4 regions of the Citricoccus sp. NPDC079358 genome follow, and region 1 is predicted to be linked to each of the others. Evidence: riboswitches for the same ligand, from Rfam matches in the RefSeq annotation. Region 1 holds a riboswitch; each other region holds the start of a gene.

The links. A riboswitch is a leader RNA that binds a small molecule or an ion and turns the genes downstream of it on or off. The one in region 1 is predicted to bind S-adenosylmethionine.
Region 2: it holds a riboswitch for S-adenosylmethionine, as region 1 does, so the genes downstream of both, AB0333_RS10410 (flavin reductase family protein) here and AB0333_RS09260 (acyl-CoA dehydrogenase family protein) in region 1, are expected to answer to the same signal.
Region 3: it holds a riboswitch for S-adenosylmethionine, as region 1 does, so the genes downstream of both, AB0333_RS07490 (acyl-CoA dehydrogenase family protein) here and AB0333_RS09260 (acyl-CoA dehydrogenase family protein) in region 1, are expected to answer to the same signal.
Region 4: it holds a riboswitch for S-adenosylmethionine, as region 1 does, so the genes downstream of both, AB0333_RS13370 (PLP-dependent transferase) here and AB0333_RS09260 (acyl-CoA dehydrogenase family protein) in region 1, are expected to answer to the same signal.

Annotation. Positions count from the first base shown of each region.
Region 1 is NZ_JBFBLI010000006.1:67,453-72,852, forward strand. Features, by position in the region: gene AB0333_RS09240 (LLM class flavin-dependent oxidoreductase) at 1-385, shown strand, start outside; gene AB0333_RS09245 (ATP-binding cassette domain-containing protein) at 382-1,482, shown strand; gene AB0333_RS09250 (methionine ABC transporter permease) at 1,479-2,177, shown strand; gene AB0333_RS09255 (MetQ/NlpA family ABC transporter substrate-binding protein) at 2,209-3,159, shown strand; SAM riboswitch class I at 3,275-3,367, shown strand; gene AB0333_RS09260 (acyl-CoA dehydrogenase family protein) at 3,375-4,718, shown strand; gene AB0333_RS09265 (sigma-70 family RNA polymerase sigma factor) at 4,918-5,400, shown strand, end outside.
Region 2 is NZ_JBFBLI010000007.1:63,460-68,859, forward strand. Features, by position in the region: gene AB0333_RS10395 (aldo/keto reductase family protein) at 1-809, opposite strand, end outside; gene AB0333_RS10400 (cold-shock protein) at 937-1,140, opposite strand; gene AB0333_RS10405 (RNA-binding S4 domain-containing protein) at 1,389-1,868, opposite strand; gene AB0333_RS10410 (flavin reductase family protein) at 1,964-2,518, opposite strand; SAM riboswitch class IV at 2,592-2,711, opposite strand; gene hisD (histidinol dehydrogenase) at 2,848-4,155, opposite strand; gene AB0333_RS10420 (mechanosensitive ion channel domain-containing protein) at 4,259-5,400, shown strand, end outside.
Region 3 is NZ_JBFBLI010000004.1:263,604-269,003, forward strand. Features, by position in the region: gene AB0333_RS07485 (class I SAM-dependent methyltransferase) at 1-273, opposite strand, end outside; gene AB0333_RS07490 (acyl-CoA dehydrogenase family protein) at 257-1,603, opposite strand; SAM riboswitch class IV at 1,659-1,773, opposite strand; gene AB0333_RS07495 (DUF1801 domain-containing protein) at 1,946-2,302, opposite strand; gene AB0333_RS07500 (DNA alkylation repair protein) at 2,462-3,586, shown strand; gene AB0333_RS07505 (helix-turn-helix domain-containing protein) at 3,667-4,434, shown strand; gene AB0333_RS07510 (globin domain-containing protein) at 4,389-5,400, opposite strand, start outside.
Region 4 is NZ_JBFBLI010000011.1:68,181-73,580, forward strand. Features, by position in the region: gene AB0333_RS13355 (phosphotransferase) at 1-997, opposite strand, end outside; gene AB0333_RS13360 (CPBP family intramembrane glutamic endopeptidase) at 1,095-2,012, shown strand; gene AB0333_RS13365 (VOC family protein) at 2,099-2,749, opposite strand; SAM riboswitch class IV at 2,957-3,071, shown strand; gene AB0333_RS13370 (PLP-dependent transferase) at 3,153-4,523, shown strand; gene AB0333_RS13375 (homoserine O-acetyltransferase) at 4,540-5,400, shown strand, end outside.

The DNA of each region.
Region 1 (5,400 bases):
GACCTTCCGCTCGGGCGGTGCCGACGCCTCCGCGGACGGAGAGCCCTGGAGCATCCGCCGACTTGCCGAATGGGTCGGCATCGGGGGCTTCGGGCCGGTGTTCGTCGGCTCCGGTGCGCAGGTCGCCGACCAGCTGCAGGACTGGGCCGAGGAGACGGACGTGGACGGCTTCAATCTCGCCTACGCGGTCTCCCCGGGAAGCTTCGAGGACGTCGTGGAGCACGTGGTCCCCGAGCTCCAGGCCCGCGGTGCCTATCCCGCCGAGTACGAGTCCGGCACCCTGCGACACAAGCTGTTCGGCCGCGGGGACCGGCTGGCGGAGAACCACCGGGGCGCCAGCTTCCGGCTGGCAGCGGCCGGCACCCGGGACGGGGGCGCGCTGTGATCGAGATCCGCGACCTGCACCAGGCCTACACCGGGCGTGGGGGGACCGTCGAGGTGCTCAAGGGCATCGATCTGACCGTGCCGGAAGGCTCCATCACCGCCGTGGTCGGGCCCTCCGGGGCCGGCAAGACGACCCTCTCGCACTGCATCTCCCTGTTGGAGAAGCCCACCCGCGGCGAGATCCTGGTGGATGGCAGCGACCTGTCCCGGCTCCGGGGCCGCCAGCTGCGTTCTGCCCGCCGTGCCATCGGCACGATCTTCCAGCACTCCGCCCTGCTGCGCCGCATCACCGTGGCCGAGAACGTCGCCCTCCCGTTGCGCAACCTCGGGGTGGTCCACCACGAGATGCAGGACCGTGTGGCCGAGCTGCTGGACCGCGTCGGACTGCTGCACAAGGCCGACTCCTACCCCGGTCAACTCTCCGGCGGGCAGAGGCAACGGGTAGGCATCGCCCGGGCCCTGGCCCTTCGGCCCCGGATTCTGCTCTCGGACGAGTCCACCTCCGGCCTGGACCCGGACACCACCGCGCAGATCCTGTCCCTGCTCGCCGACCTGCGCACCGACCTAGGCTTGTCCATCATCCTCATCACCCATGAGATGGACGTGGTCCGGAACGTCGCCGACCAGGTGGCCTCCCTGTCCCACGGCCGGCTCGCGGAGTACGGCTCGCTGCCGTCCCTCGTCGCGGACCAGGACTCCACCGTTGGCGGGCAGCTGCTGCCGATCGCCGCGCTGCCGCTGCCGGCCGGCTTCGACACCTTCCTGGATCTCGCCTACCGGGATGGGGACGTGGACCCCGAATGGTTCACCCGAGTGGCGGTGGACCACCAGATCCGCCTGGCCCTGCTCGGAGGCACCATCGAGGCCCGCGGCGCGACCGCCCTGGGCCGCGCCGTCGTCGGGGTCCGCAGCGAGCAGGCCCAGCGCGCCATCGGCGCCCTGAACGGGCTCGGGCTCAGTGCCCGCCTGAGGAGCGACGCCGGCCGGTCCAGTCCCGCCGGGACCGCCATCTCGGCTGCGAGTCCAGACCGCGCCGGCCCGCCGCCGTCAGGCGCCACCCAGATCCCGGCCGGCGCGACGGCGGGGGCGACGGCATGAGTGCGACCGCAGACTCCTCCCAGCCGCTGCTCTCCGATACTCCGCTGTCCGAGCTGCCTGCCCTGCTGCTGCCGGCCTACGGGGAGACGTGGGCCATGGTGGGCATCGTGATGATGCTGGTGGTCATGATCGGCGGGGCCACCGGCGTGCTGCTGTACAACACGAGCCCGCGCGGGCTGTTCCCGCAGGACCGGGCCTACGGGCTGCTCAGCTGGGCGGTCAACATGGGTCGGTCTCTGCCGTTCCTCGTGCTGATGGCGGCCATCATCCCGCTGACCCGGTGGATCACCGGCACCACCCTGGGCATCGCCGCGGCCGTGGTGCCCATGACGATCGCCGGCATCCCGTTCTTCGCCCGGTTGGTCCAGAACACCCTGAACGACCTGCCGCGGGAGAACATGGCCGTCGGTCTCGTGACGGGGTCATCCCCAGCACAGATCATCCGTCAGACGCAACTGCGCGAGGCCCTGCCCGGCCTGGCCTCCGCCATCACCCTGAACACCATCTCGATGATCGAATACTCGGCCATTGCCGGGACCATCGGCGCGGGCGGCATCGGCTTCCTGGCCGTGACCTACGGCTACCAGCGCTTCGACATGACCGTCATGCTCGGCACGATCGTCCTGCTCATCATCACCGTCCAGCTCGTCCAGTTCGTCGGCGACCGGATCGCCCGTTCACTGACCCGGCCCTGAGCGGCCCCGCACCCCTGTTGAAGGATCTCCTATGAACCCCGAGAAGAAGACTCCGGCGACCACCGGGGAGAAGGCGACGGCCGGACACGATCACGGCTTCACCCTGCGAAAGTCACGCACCGTGCTGCCCTGGTCGCTGGCGGCCATCACCACGGTGGCCGCCCTGGCGCTGGGCCTCGTGGTGATTCAGCAATCCAACCGGCCGGCCGTGGCCGCCGGCGGCGAGGCCGAGATCACCCGACCGCTGACGGTGCACTACGAGCCGGCCATGGCCGGAGAGGAGAGCCTGGTGGAGTTCGTGGCTGAGGAGATCGCGCCCGATTACGGCGTCGAGATCGAGGCTGTGGGCATCGCGGATGGGGTCCAGGCCAACCGGGCCGTGGCCGAGGGCCAGGTGGACGCCACGATCTTCGAGCACCAGTGGTACATGAAGCAGGTGGCGGAGGGCAACGACTTCGACCTGTCCACCACGGTGGAGATCTACCAGTGGGCCTTCGGCCTGTACTCCACCCGGTACGACGACGTGGAGGACCTGCCGGACGGCGCCACCGTGGCCGTGCCCACAGACCTGGCCAACCAGGGCCAGGCGCTGTGGCTGTTGGAGCGCGAGGGCCTCATCGGGCTGGACCCGGACATTGAGCCGCGCACCGCCCAGCTCAAGGACGTGGTGGAGAATCCCCGCCGTTTCGACTTCACCGAGATCGACCTGTTGTCCATGGCCCGGACCTTGGACTCGGTGGACGCCGCCCTCGGCTACACCAACATCTTTGACGCCGGCAAGATCGGCCGGGACAAGGGCATCCTGTTCCCGGACCCGCCCCGGACCTACGCCTCGTGGCTGATCGTGGGGACCGAGTTCAAGGACACCCCGGAGACCCGCAAGCTCGTTGAGGTCTTTTCCGATCCCCGGTTCGAGGAGTACCTGGAGACCACGGACAACCCGCTGGTCGCCGGCGTCCTGACCCCGGTCTCCGAACAGTAGACAACGCCTACCTCACAGCATGACCCGGTGGGGTCAGGAGAAATCACGGTTCTCTGACCTCACCGCATACCTCGCATTGGACCCGGGCCGTCGCCGAGTGGTCTGATGGAGGGGACCACCATCCAGAGCGGCCGAGAGATCTGGCTCGTCGACGCCGCAGCAACCCGCCCGCCTGGGGCCAGGGTGCTACCGCCAGGAACGATGGAGCCCTTCTCATGACGACCCTGCCGTCCCGCTACACCACCCTGTCCGACCGCTTCGCCCCGGCCTTCGCCGAGGTGGCACAGGGGGAGCTGCCACGGGAAGCTGGCCGTCACCTGCCCTTCGCGGCCTTCGAGCAGCTCCGCGAACAGGGTCTGGGCGCCCTTAGCGTCCCGGAGTCCGCTGGCGGAGCGGGGGCGAGCCAGGAGGACGCCTTCCGGCTGCTGATGGACCTGGCCGCGGTGGACGCCAACACGGCCCACTTGGTGCGCAGCCACCTCAGCTTCGTCCAGCATGTGCTGGCCCAGCCCGACCGCACGGTCCAGGATCGTTGGCTGCGGCGCGTGGTCGAGGGAGAGGTGGCCGGCAGCGCCCTGTCCGAGGGACGCGATGCACCGCTCGGCGGGCTCGGGACCACCGTCTCCCAGGACGAGGCGGGGCAGCTGCTGATCAGCGGCAGCAAGTATTACACCACCGGCAGCATCTTCTCCACGTGGGCCTTGGCCACCGTCCAGCTGGACCGGAGCGTGTCCCGTGCCTTCCGGCGCAAAGTCCTGCCCCGCGCCACCACCTCCCGGAGTGCCACGCACCAGGGCACGACGCCGGCCGTCGGCTCGGGCGGCCGGGGCGGCTCCCAGCGGGCCGACGTCGCGCTCGCCGTGGTGCGGGTGCGGCAACCGCGGATCACCGTGAAGGACGACTGGGACGGCTTCGGACAGCGCCTCACCGGGACGGGGACCATGGAGTTCCACGGGGCCGGCGTCGAGGAGCTGATGGCATTGCCGCCCGCCGACGGACCGGTCCCGCTGCACCACGAGTCCACCCTGATGGCGTTGCTGGCGGGCATCGGACGGGCCGCGCTGCGCGACGGGGTGGAGCAGACACGGCGGCGGAAGCGTTCACCCAACACCGGGGGCGGGCTGACCCCGCGTGAGGACGACCAGCTGCTGGGGATTATCGGCGAGCTCTCCGCCCAGCAGGCGACCGCCGAGGAACTCGTGCGCGCCGCCGGACGGGACCTGGACGCGGCACTGGAGCTCACCGCCGTCGGGCTGGAGCAGCCGGACGGGGAATCGGAGGGCGCCGCGGCCGAGGCGATGCACCGCGCCGCCCTGACGGCGCACCGGGCACACGTGATGGTGCCCAAGCTGGTGCTGGACACCTGCACGCGGATCTTCGACACGCTCGGCGCCTCCGCCACCAGCACGGACCTGCAGCTGGACCGGCACTGGCGCAACGCCAGGACCATCGCCAGCCACGATCCGGCCGTGTTCATGGCCCGGATGGTGGGCGACTGGGAGGTCAACGGCACCCCCACGGTGCCCTACCTCCAGACCGGCGCCACCGACGAGGTCTGAAGCCCGACCCATCCGCAGGGGCATCGGCTCCGAACACCAGACAGCACCCTGCACCCGAGCAGGCCACCGGACCACCACCCCACCGGACCACCACCGGACCGACACCCAAGGAGCCATGCGGATGAAGACACCACCCTTGTTGAACGACGCCCCTGACCGTTAGGCCGGTGCCGGCCCCATGCCCGGATAGGGTGGAGCCATGACGAGCACTGCAGGCACCGGACCCGGCCGCAGTGCTGCGCGCGAGCGGGACGCCCATTTGGTGGGCCTGCTCCAGCGCAGTGCCACCGGAGACCAGGAGGCTTTCGCCGCCTTCTACGACGCCGTGGCCCCCTCGGCCTACGGCCTGGCGCGGAAGATCGTGCGCGACGCCGACCTCGCGGCTGACGTCACGCAGGAGGCCCTCGTGGATGTGTGGCGCTCCGCCGAGCGCTTCAACCCTGACCGCGGATCCGTGGTCGGCTGGGTCTGCTCGATCACCCACCGCAGGGCCGTCGACCTGATCCGTTCCACCCAGTCCGGCCGGTACCGGGAGGAACGGGCCGGGGTCGCCGGGTTCGAGAGGGACCGGGACGACGTGTCCGAGGCCGTGGAATCGGCGGAGGACCGGGAACGCGTGACGAAATGCCTCGGCACGCTGACCGGCCTGGAATACGAGGCCGTGACGCAGGCCTACTACGGC
Region 2 (5,400 bases), on a different contig from region 1:
ATCGCGAGCTGGCCCATGGTGGCACCGAGCCCGTCCGCGATCGGACGCAGCTTCTGGACGGCGGTGAGGACCTCATCCGTCATCTTGCTGGCCATCGAGCGCGCTCCGCCCTTCTCGTCCGCTCCGCGGGATCCCTCCGGGGCCTGTTGGCCGGGCAGGTACTTGCCGGTGAGGATGCCCCCGGCCATGGGGGACCAGACGATCTGGGACAGTCCAAGGTCCTCGCAGGTCGGGACGACCTCGGCTTCGATGACGCGCCACAGCATGGAGTACTGGGGCTGGCTGGAGATGAGCTGGAACCCGAGCTGGGCGGCCATGGCATGGGCCTCGCGGATCTTGTCCGCCGGCCATTCGGAAACGCCGATGTAGAGGGCCTTGCCGGCGCGGACGATGTCCGCGAACGCCTGCATGGTCTCCTCCAACGGGGTCTCCACGTCGAAGCGGTGGGCCTGGTAGAGGTCCACGTAGTCCATTTCCAGGCGCTGCAGGGATCCGTTGATGGACTCCATGATGTGCTTGCGGGAGAGGCCGGTGTCATTGTGGCCCTTGGGGCCGGTGGGCCAGTAGACCTTGGTGAATACCTCGAGGGACTCCCGGCGTTCGTTCTTCAGGGCCTCACCCAGGACGCTTTCCGCCTTGGTGTTCGCGTAGGTATCCGCCGTGTCGAAACTGGTGATGCCCTGCGCCAGGGCCTCCTTCACACAGGCATGGGCCGTCTCATTCTCGACTTGGGAGCCGTGGGTGAGCCAGTTGCCGTAGATGATCTCTGAGATCTTGAGCCCGCTGTGGCCCAGGTAACGAAATTTCATGGTTGTACCCTAGACCGGATTCCGCCGAGGTGGGGCGCTGACATGGCGCGTTGGTCACAGCAGAACGGCCACCGTCCCCGAGGGGAGGGTGGCCGTTCTGGAGCCTGAAGGGTTCAGGCGAGCTCGATCAGAGCGGGCGGACTGCCGCAGCCTGCATGCCCTTGGGGCCCTGCTGGGACTCGAACTCGACCTTCTGGTCTTCCTGCAGTTCGCGGAAGCCATTGCCCTCAATGGCGGAGAAGTGAACGAAGATGTCAGCGGACTGATCATCCGGGGAGATGAAGCCGTAGCCCTTCTCTGCGTTGAACCACTTGACGGTACCGGTAGCCATGATGGGCCCTTTCCTGAGGTTGTAAACCCGTCGGTCTTCCAACGGGGGCGAAGCGGCGTGTGCGAAACCGCTTCCTACAACGCTCCGAACGGCCCGAGGGCCAACCGGTCCGCAGTGGTGACGGACTTACTGCTACTACTACTTCTGAGACACATAATACGGGAGATGCCGCGGAACTGAAGCCCCCATTTTTCCCGGTGCGCATTCTTTTCCCGGTGTTCATCTGAGTCCGTCATCGGCCCAGGAGCTCACTCGGGATCGAGGCCGGGATCGAAGCCGGGATCACGAAGGACAGAGTCGTGCTCTGGGACGGCACGGCTGCGGAGCCGGTCCAGCTGGCGCCGGTCGCGCTTGGTGGGTCGGCCGGCGCCGCGGTCCCGGCGAGGCACGGCCAGCAGTTCCCGTGGCACGGGTTCCGGGGAGTGATCGAGGTAGTGCCGGACCGCCTCGGGGGCGCCGACCCGCTTGGCCACCAGGCCGGTGACTTCGAGGATCCGCTCTCTGCCCGGAAGGCGCAACCGGATGGTGTCGCCCGGCTTGACCGGTTGGGCGGCCTTGGCGGGCTGCCCGTTGAGGCGGACGTGACCGGCCCGGCACGCCGTGGTGGCGGCTGACCGGGTCTTGTACATGCGCACGCCCCAGAGCCAGGCATCCAAGCGGACCGGGCCGGCCGGCGTCGTGCTCGAGCCCGAACCCGAACGCCGCGCGGACGGAGTGACGGAAGGCATGCCGGACATCCTACCTCCGGGCCGCACGCCGGCACCGAGGTCGCTTTGCGGGCAGAAAACAGTACTCTTCTCTGCCCGCAAAGCGAGGGGTCGGGTTACTGGTTGCCCTCGGCGGTGCGCAGGTTGCGGAAGGCCGAGCGGTGGAACACGATCGGCTCGTGCTCTGCGGAGTGATCGTGCACGCCGTGCACCTCGAGCAGGACGATGGTGTGGTCACCGGCCGGCAGCTCGGAGTAGACGGTGGTGTCCAGCCACAGGGCGGCGCCGTCCAGGAAGATCGCGCCCTCATCCGTGGACCGGATGTCCAGGCCGGCGAAGCGGTCCCCCTCCTTGGAGGCCAGCTGACGGCAGACGTCGGTGTGGTCCTCGCCGAGGATGGAGATCCCGATCCGCTCGGCCTGCTTCAGCCGGGGCCAGGTGCGGGAGGTGTTCTGCACGGCGAAGGAGACCAGCGCCGGCTCCAGGGAGACCCCGACGGTGAAGGACGAGGCCACGAGGCCCTCCTTCGCACCGTTGGCGACGCCGGCGAGCGCCGCCACGCCGGAGGGGAAGTGGGAGAAGGCCGAGCGAAGGGTCTGTACGGACAGGTCTCGATCGAGGTCACTGTCGAGGTCGGTCTGCTGCAGGTCGTGGGTAGCCAGGGCGGTCATGGTGGGTCCTCCGTCCGAAGGCGCATCTGCACGGCGGCACGCCACGGGAGGCTCCCGATCGGCACCAGCAGAAACGCGGTACTTGCCCGCCGGGGCATCCGGTAGGCCGAATCCTCACCTGGAGCACCCCACTACTGCGTGAAGAGGGTTGCCGTCCCGCAAGCCAGGGCTGTAACAGCGGGAACTCGTGATTCTGGATCCAGACTAACGACGGACGTCCGGAACGGTCAAAGGGTTTCTCGAACTATGAACCCCCGTGACCAACGCGCCCCCGCCACCGCCGCCTCCCACCCCCGGGGTGCGGCGGTCGCGGAGGAGCAGGCAGCAGGTCAGCGGAAGCGCAGGGAGACGGCCTCGCCGTGGGCCGGCAATCCTTCTGCCGTGGACAGTGCGGCGATCTTGGTGTCCAGTTCCTTCAACCCCGTCTCCGTGTAGCGGATGAGCTGCTGCAGGCGCAGGAAGCTCACCGTGTTCAGCCCGGAGGAGTAGCGGGCGGAGCCGCCGGTGGGCAGCACATGGTTGGAGCCGGAGGAGTAGTCGCCCAGCGGAACGGGCGCGTGTGGGCCCACGAACACGGCACCGGCATTGGTCACCCGGCGGGCCGTCTGCAGGGGGTTCACGGTGTGGACCTCGAGGTGCTCGGCGGCGTAGGCGTCGGCCACGGCCAGCGCCTCGTCCAGGGTCCCCACGAGCAGGATCCCGGACTGCGGGCCGCCCAGAGCCTGGCGGATCTGCTCCTCGTGGAAGCTCCCCGGCACCTGCCGCTCGATCTCCGCCGCCACGTCCCGGGCCAGCTCGGGTGAGGTGGTGATGAGCACCGAGCCGGCCATGGGATCGTGCTCGGCCTGGCTGATGAGGTCGGCAGCCACCCACCGGGCATCGGCGGTGCCGTCGGCCAGCACGGCGATCTCGGTCGGCCCGGCCTCCGCGTCGATGCCGATGGTGCCGAGCAGGGCGCGCTTGGCGGCGGCCACGAAGATGTTGCCCGGCCCCGTGACCATGTCCACGGGGGCACACACGCGAGTGCCGTCGTCGTCCGCCACGCCATAGGCGAACATGGCCACCGCCTGGGCGCCGCCCGCGGCGTAGACCTCATCCACGCCGAGCAGCGAGCACGCCGCGAGGATGACCGGGTGCGGGAGGCCGCCGAAATCCTTCTGCGGCGGGGAGGCGACCGCGAGCGAGGCGACCCCGGCGGCCTGGGCCGGGACCACGTTCATCACCACGGAGGAGGGGTAGACGGCGCGGCCGCCCGGAACGTAGAGGCCCACGCGGTTCACCGGGACCCAGCGGTTCTCGACGATGGCACCTTCCCCGAGGTCCACCTCGGACCCGGAGGGAATCTGGGCGGCGTGCACCTTGCGGGCTCGGTCGATGGACTCCTCGAGGGCGGAGCGGACCTCGGGGTCCAGGGACTCGAGCGCCTCGGCGAGCTTCTCGGCCGGCACGGCCAACGACGGCGGCCGGACCCCGTCGAACTGCTCGCCGAGATCCAGCACGGCTCGGGTCCCCTCGGTGCGGACCCGGTCCAGGATCGGCAGCACCTTCGGCACGGCGGCGGCCACATCGACCTCGGCGCGGGGGAGCACCGTGGCGGGATCGTAGGTGCGGCCGCGCAGGTCCGTGGTGGCAAGCATGGGGTGGCTCCTGTGATTCCGAGGGTTCGGCTGGTTTCGGTGGTCCAGCGTCCATTCTCCCCCCGTTCAGGAACGTCTGAGCACCAGATGACAGACTGGGGCCATGCCCAGTTTGTCCTCCTTCACCGATCTGTTCACTGATCCACTCTCCAGTCCGTCCACCTCGATCCTCGCCTCCGGCGCGGGACCGGAGTCCGCATCGACGCCCGACCCGAGCGGATCCCCGGAGAACATGCAGGACAGCGTGCGCGAGGGTGCCGAAGGGGCCGTCGACTCGCTCGGACCGTTCTGGGGGATGCTCTCCACGGTGGCGATCTCCGTGGCGTTCGCGCTGGCCGTGCTGGTGGTCGCCTGGCTCCTGGTCAACGCCCTGCTGCGCCGCAAGCCCCAGCTGCGCAACCAGGTCGCCCGGTGCCGGGTCCCGGTGGCGCTCGCCGCGGTGCTGCTGGCGGTGCGGATCGCCCTCGGACTGACCGCCGCCACGTACGCCTGGTTCAACGGCGTGAACTTCCTGCTGATGGCCGGCATCATCGGCTCCCTCGCCTGGCTGGCGCTGCGGGTGGTGCGGATCGTCGAGGAGCGATTGCTCGGCAAGTATGCCTCGGAGGGCGTGGACGACCGCCGCGACCGCAAAATCCGCACCCAGACCGTGCTGCTGCGGCGCGTGATCCAGGCCGCCGTCATCGTCATCGCCGTGTCCATCGTCCTGTTGACCATCCCGCAGGTCCGCGCCGTGGGCGCCGGTCTGCTGGCCTCGGCCGGCGTGATCTCCGTGGTGGCCGGCCTCGCCGTGCAGTCCACCCTGACCAACGTGTTCGCCGGCATCCAGCTGGCGTTCACCGATGCGATCCGGGTGGGAGACGTGGTGACCGCGGACGGGGTCTACGGCACCATCGAGGACATCACCCTGTCCTACGTGGTGGTCAAGATCTGGGACGGGCGCCGGGTGATCTACCCCTCCAGCCACTTCACCACCACCCCGTTCGAGAACTGGACCCGCACCGGGTCCGCCCTGTCCGGGACCGTGGAGATCGACGTGGACTGGCGGGTTCCGGTGGACGCCACCCGAGAACGCCTCAAGGCTTTGCTGGCCTCCACCGAGCTCTGGGACGGCAAGGACAGCACCATCCAGGTGAGTGAGGCGCTGGGCGGCACCGTGAAGCTCTGGGTGGCGGTCTCCGCCCGCAACGCCGGCGACCTGTGGGACCTGCGCTGCCTCGTGCGGGAGGACCTCGTCAACTTCCT
Region 3 (5,400 bases), on a different contig from region 1:
GTGGAGCCGGGCGCTGGCCCGTGCGAGGTTCGGCGGCCAGGACTCCGTGGCCACGGCGGTCGGTGGGAACGTCTCGGCCTGCGCCAGGACCTCCCCGCCGCCGGTCTGGATGTCCAGGGAGGCGGAGGCGTCCCGGAGCTGACGGGCGAGCTGGCCGGCGTAGCCCCACGGAGGCCGTTCCTCTGTGGCCCGGCCCTGCAGCCAGGAGAAGTCCCACCCGGTCACGTCCGCGGATTCGCCGGCCTCGAGCAGTTCCTCAAAGGTGGCGGCCATGGTCAGCGTCACCCCGACCGGCATTGCCTGCTGGCCCGGCTTGGCCCTCTGGGGCCTCCTGGGCGTCCTGGCCCTCCTGGACTGCCGGGGCGCCCGCCGGCCCCTTGCCGCCCCAGAGCGCGAACTCGCCGGTCAGCAGGTACTCGCCGACCGCCCGGGCCCGGTACTTCGCGGGGTTGTGGCTGGCGATGGTGCGGGCGTTGCGCCAGTGCCGGTCCAGGCTCCGGCTGGTGCTCGTGGCCGAGGCCCCGCCCACCTCGAAGATCTCGGTGGTGGCCCGCTGCACCAGCTCAAGGACCACCAGCTGCGCCTGGAATACCTCCCGGGCCAACTGTGCGGATTCCTCCGCCAGGGACGCCACCTCATCCTGAGTGCCTTCCCGGGCCCCGTCGGCGGCCTTCCGCGCATACGCGTCCAGCGCCGCCACCTGCCCCAGCACGATCAGCCGGGCGGCGTGGGCCTTGGCGGCGACCTCCCCGACCACGGTCTGGACCACGTCCTCCTCCCGGGGCGCCAGCTCGCCCCGGTGGGCGAAGGTCCGCCGCCGGGGGCGGACATAGTCCATCGCGTCCTGCACCGCCGACTGGGCCACTCCTGCCGCCACCAGGAGCAGGATCACCTGGAAGAGCCCGACCCCGAACCCGGCCTGCGGATCCTCCGGCTCGAAGGCGCGGATGTCCTGTGGGTCCACGGGCACGTCGGTGAGGGTGAGGCCGCCGCTGGCGGTCAACTGTTGGCCGAAGCCGTCCCAGTCGTCCGCCACCCGCACCCCGTGGTGGGAGGCGTCCACCAGCACCGAATGCCGCGTCTCCCCTCGGACCGCGGACAGGGAGATCCAATCCGCGTAGATGCTGCCGGTGGTGTAATACTTCGTACCGGTGACGGTCCACCGCCCGCCGCGCTCCTCCAGCCGGGTGGTGATCTCCGTCAGCTCGTTGCGCTCCGAGGCAGCATTGCCGATCAGCGCCCCCGCACCGATCCGACGCAGCCACTGATCGCGGTGGTTCCCGGGGGGCCTCAGCAGCAGCCGCTCCAAGAAGGCGATGTGGCCGCGCAGCAAGTGCGCGACGTTCGAATCGGCCGCGGCCAGGTCCACCAGCAGGGCAGCGAATTCGCTCAACCCCACGCCTCGGCCTCCGAACTCGAGGGGGACCCGCAGCGCGGTGAAGCCCGTCTGCTTCAGCTCCTCCACCACCAGGAACGGCAACTCCCGAGACCGCTCGCGCTCCACGGCACCCGCGCGGATACGGGAGAACAGGGGTGCGAACTCGGCGCGGATCTCCTCGGCGCTCGCACGGGCCGGCGCCGGGGTAGGTGAAACAGTGGTCATGGGTGCCCTCTCGGATGGCCTCGCCGAGCAGCGATCATCCAGGGATGTCTTCGGCAGGCTGTACTTGCCGGTCACCGCTGCGGGCCGGCCGAATCATCACCTGGTGCACCCCACCACAGCGAGAGGGTTGCAGTCCGGCCAGCCAGGGCTTCGCACCGGAACTCGTGATTCTGGGGACGAGGCTACGAACTCACGGTCCTGTCCGCATCACCTGATTAATCTGACGACTTCTACGCTCCGGTGTGCGCGAAGACCGCCGAGACCACGCCATAGGTCGTCATGGGAGGTCATCTCTTCATGACCTGGCCTGCCACGTCGTCCGAAACCGGCCAGGCTGAGCCCTCAGGCCTCGGCCTCCTGGCGCGAAGCCCGCGCCAGCCGTTCGACGAGCTCGTCCGGGATCGGCTTGCGCGGCGAGAAGGTGATGCCGGTCTTGGTCGCCTTGAGGCCGGCGGCCGCGATGTCATCGGCATGTGCGGAGAGGGCGCCCGGCAGGAGATACAGCCCGCACTGCTTGCTGAACGCCGCATAGCTCGCGACGACCGTGCCACCGATGCTGAACCCCGGCATGTTGTAGGCCACCATCTCCTCCGCCTCCGGCAGAGTGCGGGCCAGGATCGAGCGTAGGCGCTGCAACTCCGGCCGGAACGGCTCGGGTGCCGCTGCGATGTAGGCGTCGTGGTCGGCGATCGTCGTCATGGGCGTGCCTCGCTCCTGGTGTTGTCAGTGGTCCAGATTCTCGCTCCCGGAATCCCGGGCCGTCCATGGTCCTGTGGCCGAACGCCCGCCCGGGTCACATCTGCCTGGCTGCTTCGGGTCGGTCCCCTGCGCCGGACCCCGCCCGGCGATAATGATCGCATGCCTTCCGCTGACGAGCTCCTGGGTGCACGCGCCGCCACCGCACTGACCCGTTCCATCCGGCGGGTCGTGCCGGGGACGGACCTGCATTCGTTGCCCCGAGCCGCGGAGTCGCTCGACGGCCTCGCCCTCCGCGAGCGCGCGGACCTGCTACGGGAGGCTCTCCTGGTCGACCTCCCGGGCGACTATCAGTCACTCGCCCACGTCATCCGTCAGGCGCGGGACAGCAGCTCGGATTTCTCCGGCTGGCTCATCTGGCCGGTCACCGGTGCGGTCGCCGCCCGGGCCGTCCAAGAGAACACCGCAGCAGCGTTCACGGACGCCATGGCCCTCCTGGCAGAACTCACGGGCCGGCTCACCTCGGAGTTCTCCCTCCGCACCCTCCTGCGTCACGACCTGGACCGAGGACTGGCGATCATCGCCGTGTGGACGGATTCCGCGGACGAGCACATCAGACGCCTGGCCAGCGAGGGCACCCGCCCCTACCTCCCCTGGGCGGTGCGCATCCCGGCCATCACCGCCCATCCCGGCGTGACCGTGCCCCTCCTCGAGGCTCTGTACCGGGATCCCAGTGAGTACGTCCGGCGTTCGGTGGCCAACCACCTCAACGACCTCAGCCGGGATGCCCCGGACCTCGTTGTCTCGACGGCCCAGCGATGGCTGGCGGACCCTGGTCCGCAGACGCCTGCGCTGGTACGCCACGGTCTGCGGACCCTCCTCAAGAACGGCCACCCAGGGGCACTGGACCTGCTCGGATTCGGGCCCGTGTCCGTCGACATTGACGGGCCGCATCTCACCGAGGCCCGGGTGCCCTGGGGCGGAGAGGTCCGCTTCACCGCGGTGGTGCGCAACGTCGGCCCGGAGCCCGCTCGTCTCGCCATCGACTACGTGATCCACCATCGCAAGGCCAACAGCACCCTCAGCACCAAGGTCTTCAAGCTGACCACCCGGACCCTCCAGCCCGGAGAGGAGATGGCCGTGAACCGGTCGCACTCCTTCCGGGCGATCACCACCCGCCGCTACCATCCCGGTGGCCACGCGGTCGCCCTGCAGGTCAACGGGATCTCCACCCTTCCGGTGCCCTTCGAACTGTTACCCGCGGATCAGGCCCTCAGCCTTTCTTGAGGACCCGGGAGGCCAGGTGGACCCTTGGCACCCGTCTCGGAGCCGTTTATCCGGGTGCCGCCGCTCAGTATCATGGGAGCATGCCGCGGCGGGTGGAGGACTTTCGGGGGCTCACACAGAGGAGCCGATTGCGGCTGCTGCACGCGGTGCAGCGCCTCCCGGGCCGGCTCCTGCAGGAGCTCGCCGAGGAGACCGGCCTGCCGCTGAACACCGCCCGCGACCACCTCCGGGTCTTGGAGGGTGAGGGGCTCGTCGCCAGGGCTCCCGTCGAGACCGGCCGGCGGGGCCGGCCCCCGAACGGATACTCCCCCGTACGCCGCACCGAGCACAGCCTCGTGGCGGAGCAGCGAGCCCGGGCGGCCCAGGAACGGGGCGAGGTCCTGCGCGGCCTGGATCCGGAACTCGACCACCGCGACGTCCTCGGCGACGAGGCGGTGCACCAGCTCGACGCCCTCTACGAGCACCTGGAGGACGCCGGCATGGAGCCCGAGGTCGACGAGCGTGACCTGACGATCGGCCTGTTGCCCTGCCTGTACGAAGAGATGATCGACGCTGAACGGCCGGCGGTCTGTTCCGTGCACGCCCGGCTCGTGCGGGACCAGCTTGAACAGGTCCCGGGACCGCTGGAGTTGCGCCGCCTGCATCCCTTCGTCGGCCCCGAGCGCTGCGTGCTTGTGCTCGGACGCCACGGCGAGGCGGCGCCGTCGTCGCGCCCCGGCGGTGTCGAGGCCGATCGCGACGATGCTGAACTGGAGCGGGCGGCCGTGCGGGCGCTGCGGGCGCTGCCCCCTGAAGACGGGGATCAGGCGGGCGACTGCGCCCAGAGGTCCGGACCGAACACCTCGTAGTGGATGTTCTCGCTCGGCACGCCCTGCTCGATCAGCGCACGCCGGGCACTCTGCATGAACGGCAGCGGTCCGCACATGAACACCTTCGCTTGCTCGGGCAGTTCGACGTCGGACAGGTCCATGAATCCGGACTTCGCCGGATACAGCGTCGGCGCAGTCTCGGCGTCCTTCCGGTACCAGTTCTGGGCCCGCGCGTCCGGCATGGCAAGCACCTGCCGGCGCAGACCGCTATACAGGGCGTGGTGCACGTGGGACTTGTCGGCGTGGAAGAGCCGCACGGTGCGTCCGGGCTGCCGACGCGAGAGGTCCTCCATGATCGCCGCCACCGGGGTGATGCCGATGCCCGCGGAGACCAGCACCAGCGGGGTGTCGGATTCGTCGAGCACCACATCACCTGCGGGTTGCGAGACGTCGAGGACCGTCCCCGGTTGCGCGTTCTCGTGCAGCCAGCCGGAGACCTGGCCGTCCGGTGCGCCGTCCACACCGTGCACGCGCTTGATCGTCACGCGCAGCGAGTCGCCCCGGGGTCCGGAGGAGATCGTGTACTGCCGCGGCTGGCGGCGCCCGCCCGGCAGGTCGACGGCGATTGCCACGTACTGTCCCGTCCGGTGGGCGGGGACTTGCCCCTCCACCGGGGACAGCAGCAACGAGAAGACCTCCTCGGACTCCTCGAAGCGCTCCACCACCCGGTAGTGGCGCCACGGGTGTTGAGGGTCGGTCCCGCCCTCGGCGTAGAGCTTTCCCTCCTCGGCGATCAGGGAGGTGGCGAAGAGCCAGTAGACCTCGTCCCAGGCCGCCGCCACCGCGGGCGTGACCGCCTCGCCGAGCACCTTCTGCACCGCCCCGAGCAGGTAGCGGCCGACGATCGTGTACTCGGGGGCGGTGATGCCGAGTGAGACGTGCTTGTGTGCGATGCGCCGCATCACCGGCGTGAAGTCCGGCGCCTCGGGATCCAGCAGGTGCACC
Region 4 (5,400 bases), on a different contig from region 1:
CCGGTCCGTTCTCGCCCGCCGGGTCTTCACGCAGGGACGCGTCGTAGATGGTCTCCAGGGCCATCCATCCCAGCCAGACCCGGGCGCGCAGGGCCTCATCGGCGTCCCGGGCGATCTCCTCCAACTTCTCCTCGCCGTGCCACAGGGCCAGGTAGGCCGGGTTCAGGGCCGGGTCCCACACGGCGGCCAGGTCCCAGTCCAGGATCCCGGTGAGGTGCCAGCGTTCTCCGTCGGGTCCATCTGGTCCGAGACCTCCGGCGCCTGCGGGCTGCCACCGCATGTTGTGCCCGGCCAGATCCCCGTGGACCAGCGACGGTGGCACCACCGGCTCCTCCGTCCATGCGGTGTGCGTGGCGGTCAGGGTGGCCACCGTCTCGGCCCAGCGGTCCGCGGAGACCACGGCGCCGGGACCCACCGGCGAGCCCTCGGTCCAGAGGCCTGGCCCGTGCGACGCCGCCAGCAGCGACGGCACCGCCTGGACCGCGGCCACCTTCTCCGCCGTCCACGGGCCGCGATAGGCGAACGGGGGACCGAGGTGCGGCGTGAGGGGAGTGGTGTCGATTCCGGCGAGCGTCCGGCACAGGTCACGCAGCACCGGCACGTCACCGGTGTGTGGCGGGTGCGCCTCACCGGGAAGGTACTGCTGCACCACGGCGGCCATCCCCGCCGGGAGCCCGTCCGCCTCCCCGACCACCTCGGTGAGGGGTACGGGCACGGCGAAGGGCAGCGCCGCCGTCGTGCTGAGGGTCTGCAGGGCGGCCATGCGGTCGCTGAGGCGTGCGGCGGCCTCGCGGGTGCGGGTCATCCGTACGGCGCCCACGCCGGGCAGCACGAGTACCCGGTGGAATTGTCCGCCCTCGTCGATCACGCCGGCAGGCCAGTCTGCCTCGGCCAGGCGGCGGGCGAGTCCGTCATCAGCGGCGAGGGCAGAAGCCAAGGGCCGGGCGGCCGCGGCGCAGGCGGTAGCGACGTCGTCGGGAGTCGGTGCGGAGGCCATAGATCCACGGTAGCGCGGCGGCTGACTGTGGCCGAGCGGGGCGGCGATGGTGGGCGGCCGGGCCGGAGTGGGCAGCGGACACTCCTACACTGGGGCGGTGACCACCTCTGCCTCCTCGTCTCCGCTGCCGAACCCTTCGAATCCGCCGACCCGGCCGGCCGGAGCCGGGGCGTTCGATGCCCTGGCGGCACCCTCATCTCGGACGGTCCGCTGGGAGATCGTCATCGTGCTGGCGCTGTCCCTGGGGGAGTCGGCGGTCTACGCGATCGTCAACCTCATCGACAAATGGACGCAGGCGCCCCTGTCCGGGCAGACCACCACCCTGAACCCGGCCCTGGATGACCGGCAGTTCTTCGACCTGACCTACCAGGTGCTGGACATCGGCTTCGCGTTGGTCCCGGTGCTGCTGGTGCTGCATCTGGTGTGGATCCGCGGGCGCAACCCGTTCCGCACCTTCGGCCTGGACTTCCGCCGGCCGGGCCGGGACGTGGGCCTCGGCGCAGGACTGTTCCTGGTGATCGGCCTCGGGACCTTGGCGGTCTACGCTGCCGGCCGGGCCGCGGGCGTCACCACGGCCATCGTCGGCAGCGCCCTGAATGAGTACTGGTGGACCACCCCTGTGCTGCTGCTCTCCGCCCTGCGGCACGCGTTGCTGGAGGAGGTCATCGTGGTGGCGTGGCTCTTCGACCGGCTCGGCTACCTGCAACAGCGGCGTGCTGGGATGGTGGCGGGCCAGCCCGGCAGTCACAGTGGGCTACGCGCCTGGGCGAGCGGCGCCGTCGTGCCCCTGAATCCCGTGGCCGTGGTGGTGGGCTGCGCGGTCCTGCGGGGTGCCTACCACCTCTACCAGGGGGTGGGCCCGGGGATCGGCAACCTGCTGATGGGGCTGGTGTTCGGCGCGGTCTACCTGAGATACCGGCGGGTGATGCCGCTGGTGATCGCGCACTTCCTGCTGAATGCCGCCGGCTTCGTGGCGTACCCGCTGCTGGTGGCGGCAGGCCTGTTCGGCACCTGAATCCGTGACGTGAGTCTGGAGGGATTCACGTATATCGGGGCTGAGAGGTGAATCCCTCCGGACTCAACGCAGGGTGGTGCGTGGGGTCAGAGCGTGACGGTGCCCTGGGGGGTCTCGAAGGTGACCTCCAGGATGCCGGGGGTGCCGGAGGGCGATTCGAAGACCACGTTGATGTCCCCGACCGTCTCCTCCGGGTCGTCCAGGCCCAACCAGCCGCGCACGCGGTCGCGGGAGCCGGCGATCGTGATGGAGGACAACTCGGCCTGAGGCGTGTGGGCCTGTGAGGGGTGCAGGTCCTCGGTGCCCTCATCCCAGCGCAAGAGGTACGGGACCTGGGGATCGGCGATGAGGCCCTTGATGCCGATCTGGCGCCAGGTGAGTTCGCGGCCGTCCGGGAACTTGCGGTTGCCGGGCACGGACTGGCGTTCCAGGCGCTCCTCGAACGGGGCGAGGTCGTCCACGGAGACACACCAGCCCATCCAGCCGCCGCCCATCTCGGAGCGGGCGCGCACGGCCTGGCCGAACGGGGCCTTCTCCGAGGAGGGGTGGTCCAAGACCTCCACGACCTCGAGGTACTGGCGGTTGCGCAGCGGGAAGATCGCATTGCGCGTGCCGAAGCGGGGGTGGACACCGCCCTTGACGCGCTCGATGCCGAGCGTTTCGGCGAGACGGGCCACCGTGGCGGCAAGTCCTTCTTCGGGTCCAACGGCGTACGAGACGTGATCCAGGCGCATCATGCTCTTATCGTTGCACTTTCTTCCGGCCCGGACTGGTTAGGTTAACCTCACTTGAAATGTGGTCGACGTCACAGGTCTGACCGGCAGCCGGTGCCGGTTATTCGGCGTCCCTGATGACGAGGGCCGCGGGAGCACCGTGCGGCGCAATGCTACGCCCCAGGGCGGCCGGGGATGAATCCCCGGAGCCGATCTGGCAGACTTGACGAAGGTCATGAGTGCCAGCATCAAGCCCCGGCTTGCTGGCCGGCAACCCTCCAGCTCGCGGTGGGGTGCCCCGGGTGAGGACCAGGCAGGTGCCGACCGGCACCGGCAAGCGCGGGCCACCACGCCGCGTCGGGTTGCTGGACGATGTCCCTGCCCGCCGGCACCACACCGGTGGCCCTGGACTGACAGGAGCCGTCACGTGACTGACAACCCCACCAACACCCCCAGCACCCCGAACACCGAGGCCGCCGATCCAGCCCAGTGGGGCTTCGAGACCCGCCAGGTCCATGCCGGGATCCCGGAGGAGAACCCCTACGGCGCCACGGTGCTGCCGATCATCCAGTCGAACTCCTTCGATTTCCCGTCCGCCGAGGTCGCCGCCGACCGCTTCGCCCTGAAGGATCTCGGCCCGATCTACTCGCGCATCGGCAACCCCACCCAGGAAGCCGTTGAAGGCAAGATCGCCGCCCTGGAGGGCGGGGTCGGGGCACTACTGCTGGCCTCGGGCCAGGCGGCCACCACCTTCTCCATCCTCAACCTCGCCGGGGCGGGGGACCATGTGGTCGTGTCCGCCTCGCTGTACGGCGGCACGCAGAACCTGTTCAAGCACACCCTGGCCAAGATCGGCATCACCACCACCTTCGTGCAGGACCCGGACAGCCCGGAGGCGTGGCAGAACGCCATCCAGGACAACACCAAGGCCCTGTTCGGTGAGACCCTCGGCAACCCCCGCGGGGACGTGCTGGACATCCGCGCCGTCGCCGACGTCGCCCACGGCGCCGGGCTGCCGCTGATCGTGGACAACACCCTGGCCACCCCGTACCTGCTGCGCCCGATCGAGCACGGTGCGGACATCGTGGTCCACTCGGCCACCAAGTACCTCGGCGGCCACGCCGCGGCGATGGCCGGCGTGATCGTGGACGGCGGCACCTTCGACTTCGCCGCCCAGCCCGAGCGCTTCCCGGGCTTCAACACCCCGGACGAGAGCTACAACGGGATCGTCTTCGCCCGGGACCTGGGCGTGGACGGCATCCTCGGGGCCAACCTGGCCTTCGTACTCAAGGCGCGGGTCCAGTTGCTGCGCGACTACGGCAGCGCGATCAGCCCTTTCAACGCCTTCCTGCTCAACCTGGGCCTCGAGACCCTGTCCCTGCGCATGGAGCGCCACGTGGCGAACGCCCGCCAGGTGGCCGAGTATTTGGACGGCCACGCCCTGGCCGAGGCCGTGATCTACCCCGGGCTGGCCTCCAGTCCCTGGCACGAGCGCGCGAAGCAGTACCTGCCGAAGGGCCCGGCCGGCTTCGTCTCCTTCGAGATCGCCGGCGGCCGCGAGGCCGGGGCCCGCTTCGTGGACGCCCTGCGCCTGCACCACCACGTGGCCAACATCGGTGATGTCCGCTCGCTCGTCATCCACCCGGCATCCACCACGCATTCCCAGCTCACCGAGGAGGAGCAGCGTGCCACCGGTGTCACCCCCGGCTTGGTCCGCTTGTCCGTGGGTGTGGAGAGCATCGAAGACATCCTGGCCGATCTGGACAACGGCTTCGCCGCGGCCGACGTGAGCGCCTAGGGCCGGAGGTATTCGCATGACCACGACCACCCCCCAGCCGACCGCCACGGGCCTACCCGACGGCGGCCTGCACACTCGGCGCATCGGCGCCTTGGACTTCGAGACCGGTGGCCACCTGCCGGAGGTGGAGATCGCCTACGAGACCTGGGGCACGCTCAACGCCGAGAAGTCGAACGCCGTGCTGGTGCTGCATGCCCTGACCGGGTCCACGCACGTGGCGGCCTCCTCCGGTGATCCGGAGGAGGGCTGGTGGGAGGGTGTCGTCGGCCCCGGCTGCCCCATCGACACCAATACCTGGTTCGTGATCGCCCCGAACATCCTCGGCGGTTGTTACGGAAGTACCGGACCGTCCTCGCTGGACCCGGAGGGCACCCCTTGGGGATCCCGCTTCCCGTTCACCACCATCCGCGACTCCGTCCATGCCGAGGCGCGGTTGGCCGACGCCCTGGGCATCGAGCGTTTCCAGGCGGTGATCGGCGGCTCCATGGGAGGTGCCCGCGCCCTGGAGTGGGCCACCGCCTACCCGGACCGTGTGGCCGGCATGGCCGTCATCGCCTGCGGGGCGCACTCGACCGCCGAGCAGATCGCCTTCGCCCAGGCGCAGGTGCAGTCCATCACCCTGGACCCGAACTTCCGCGGCGGGGACTACTACCCGGGCCCGACGCCGGACGGCGGGCTGGGCATCGCCCGCAAGATCGCGCACATCACCTACCGATCCGAACCGGACATGGTCTCCCGCTTCGGGCGCGCCGCGCAGCCCGAGGAGAACCCGTTCGGGGAGCCGGTCCGGCGGCAGGGGCGCTATCAGGTCGAGTCCTACCTGGACTACCAGGCGGCCAAGCTGATCAAACGCTTCGACGCCAACAGCTACCTGGTG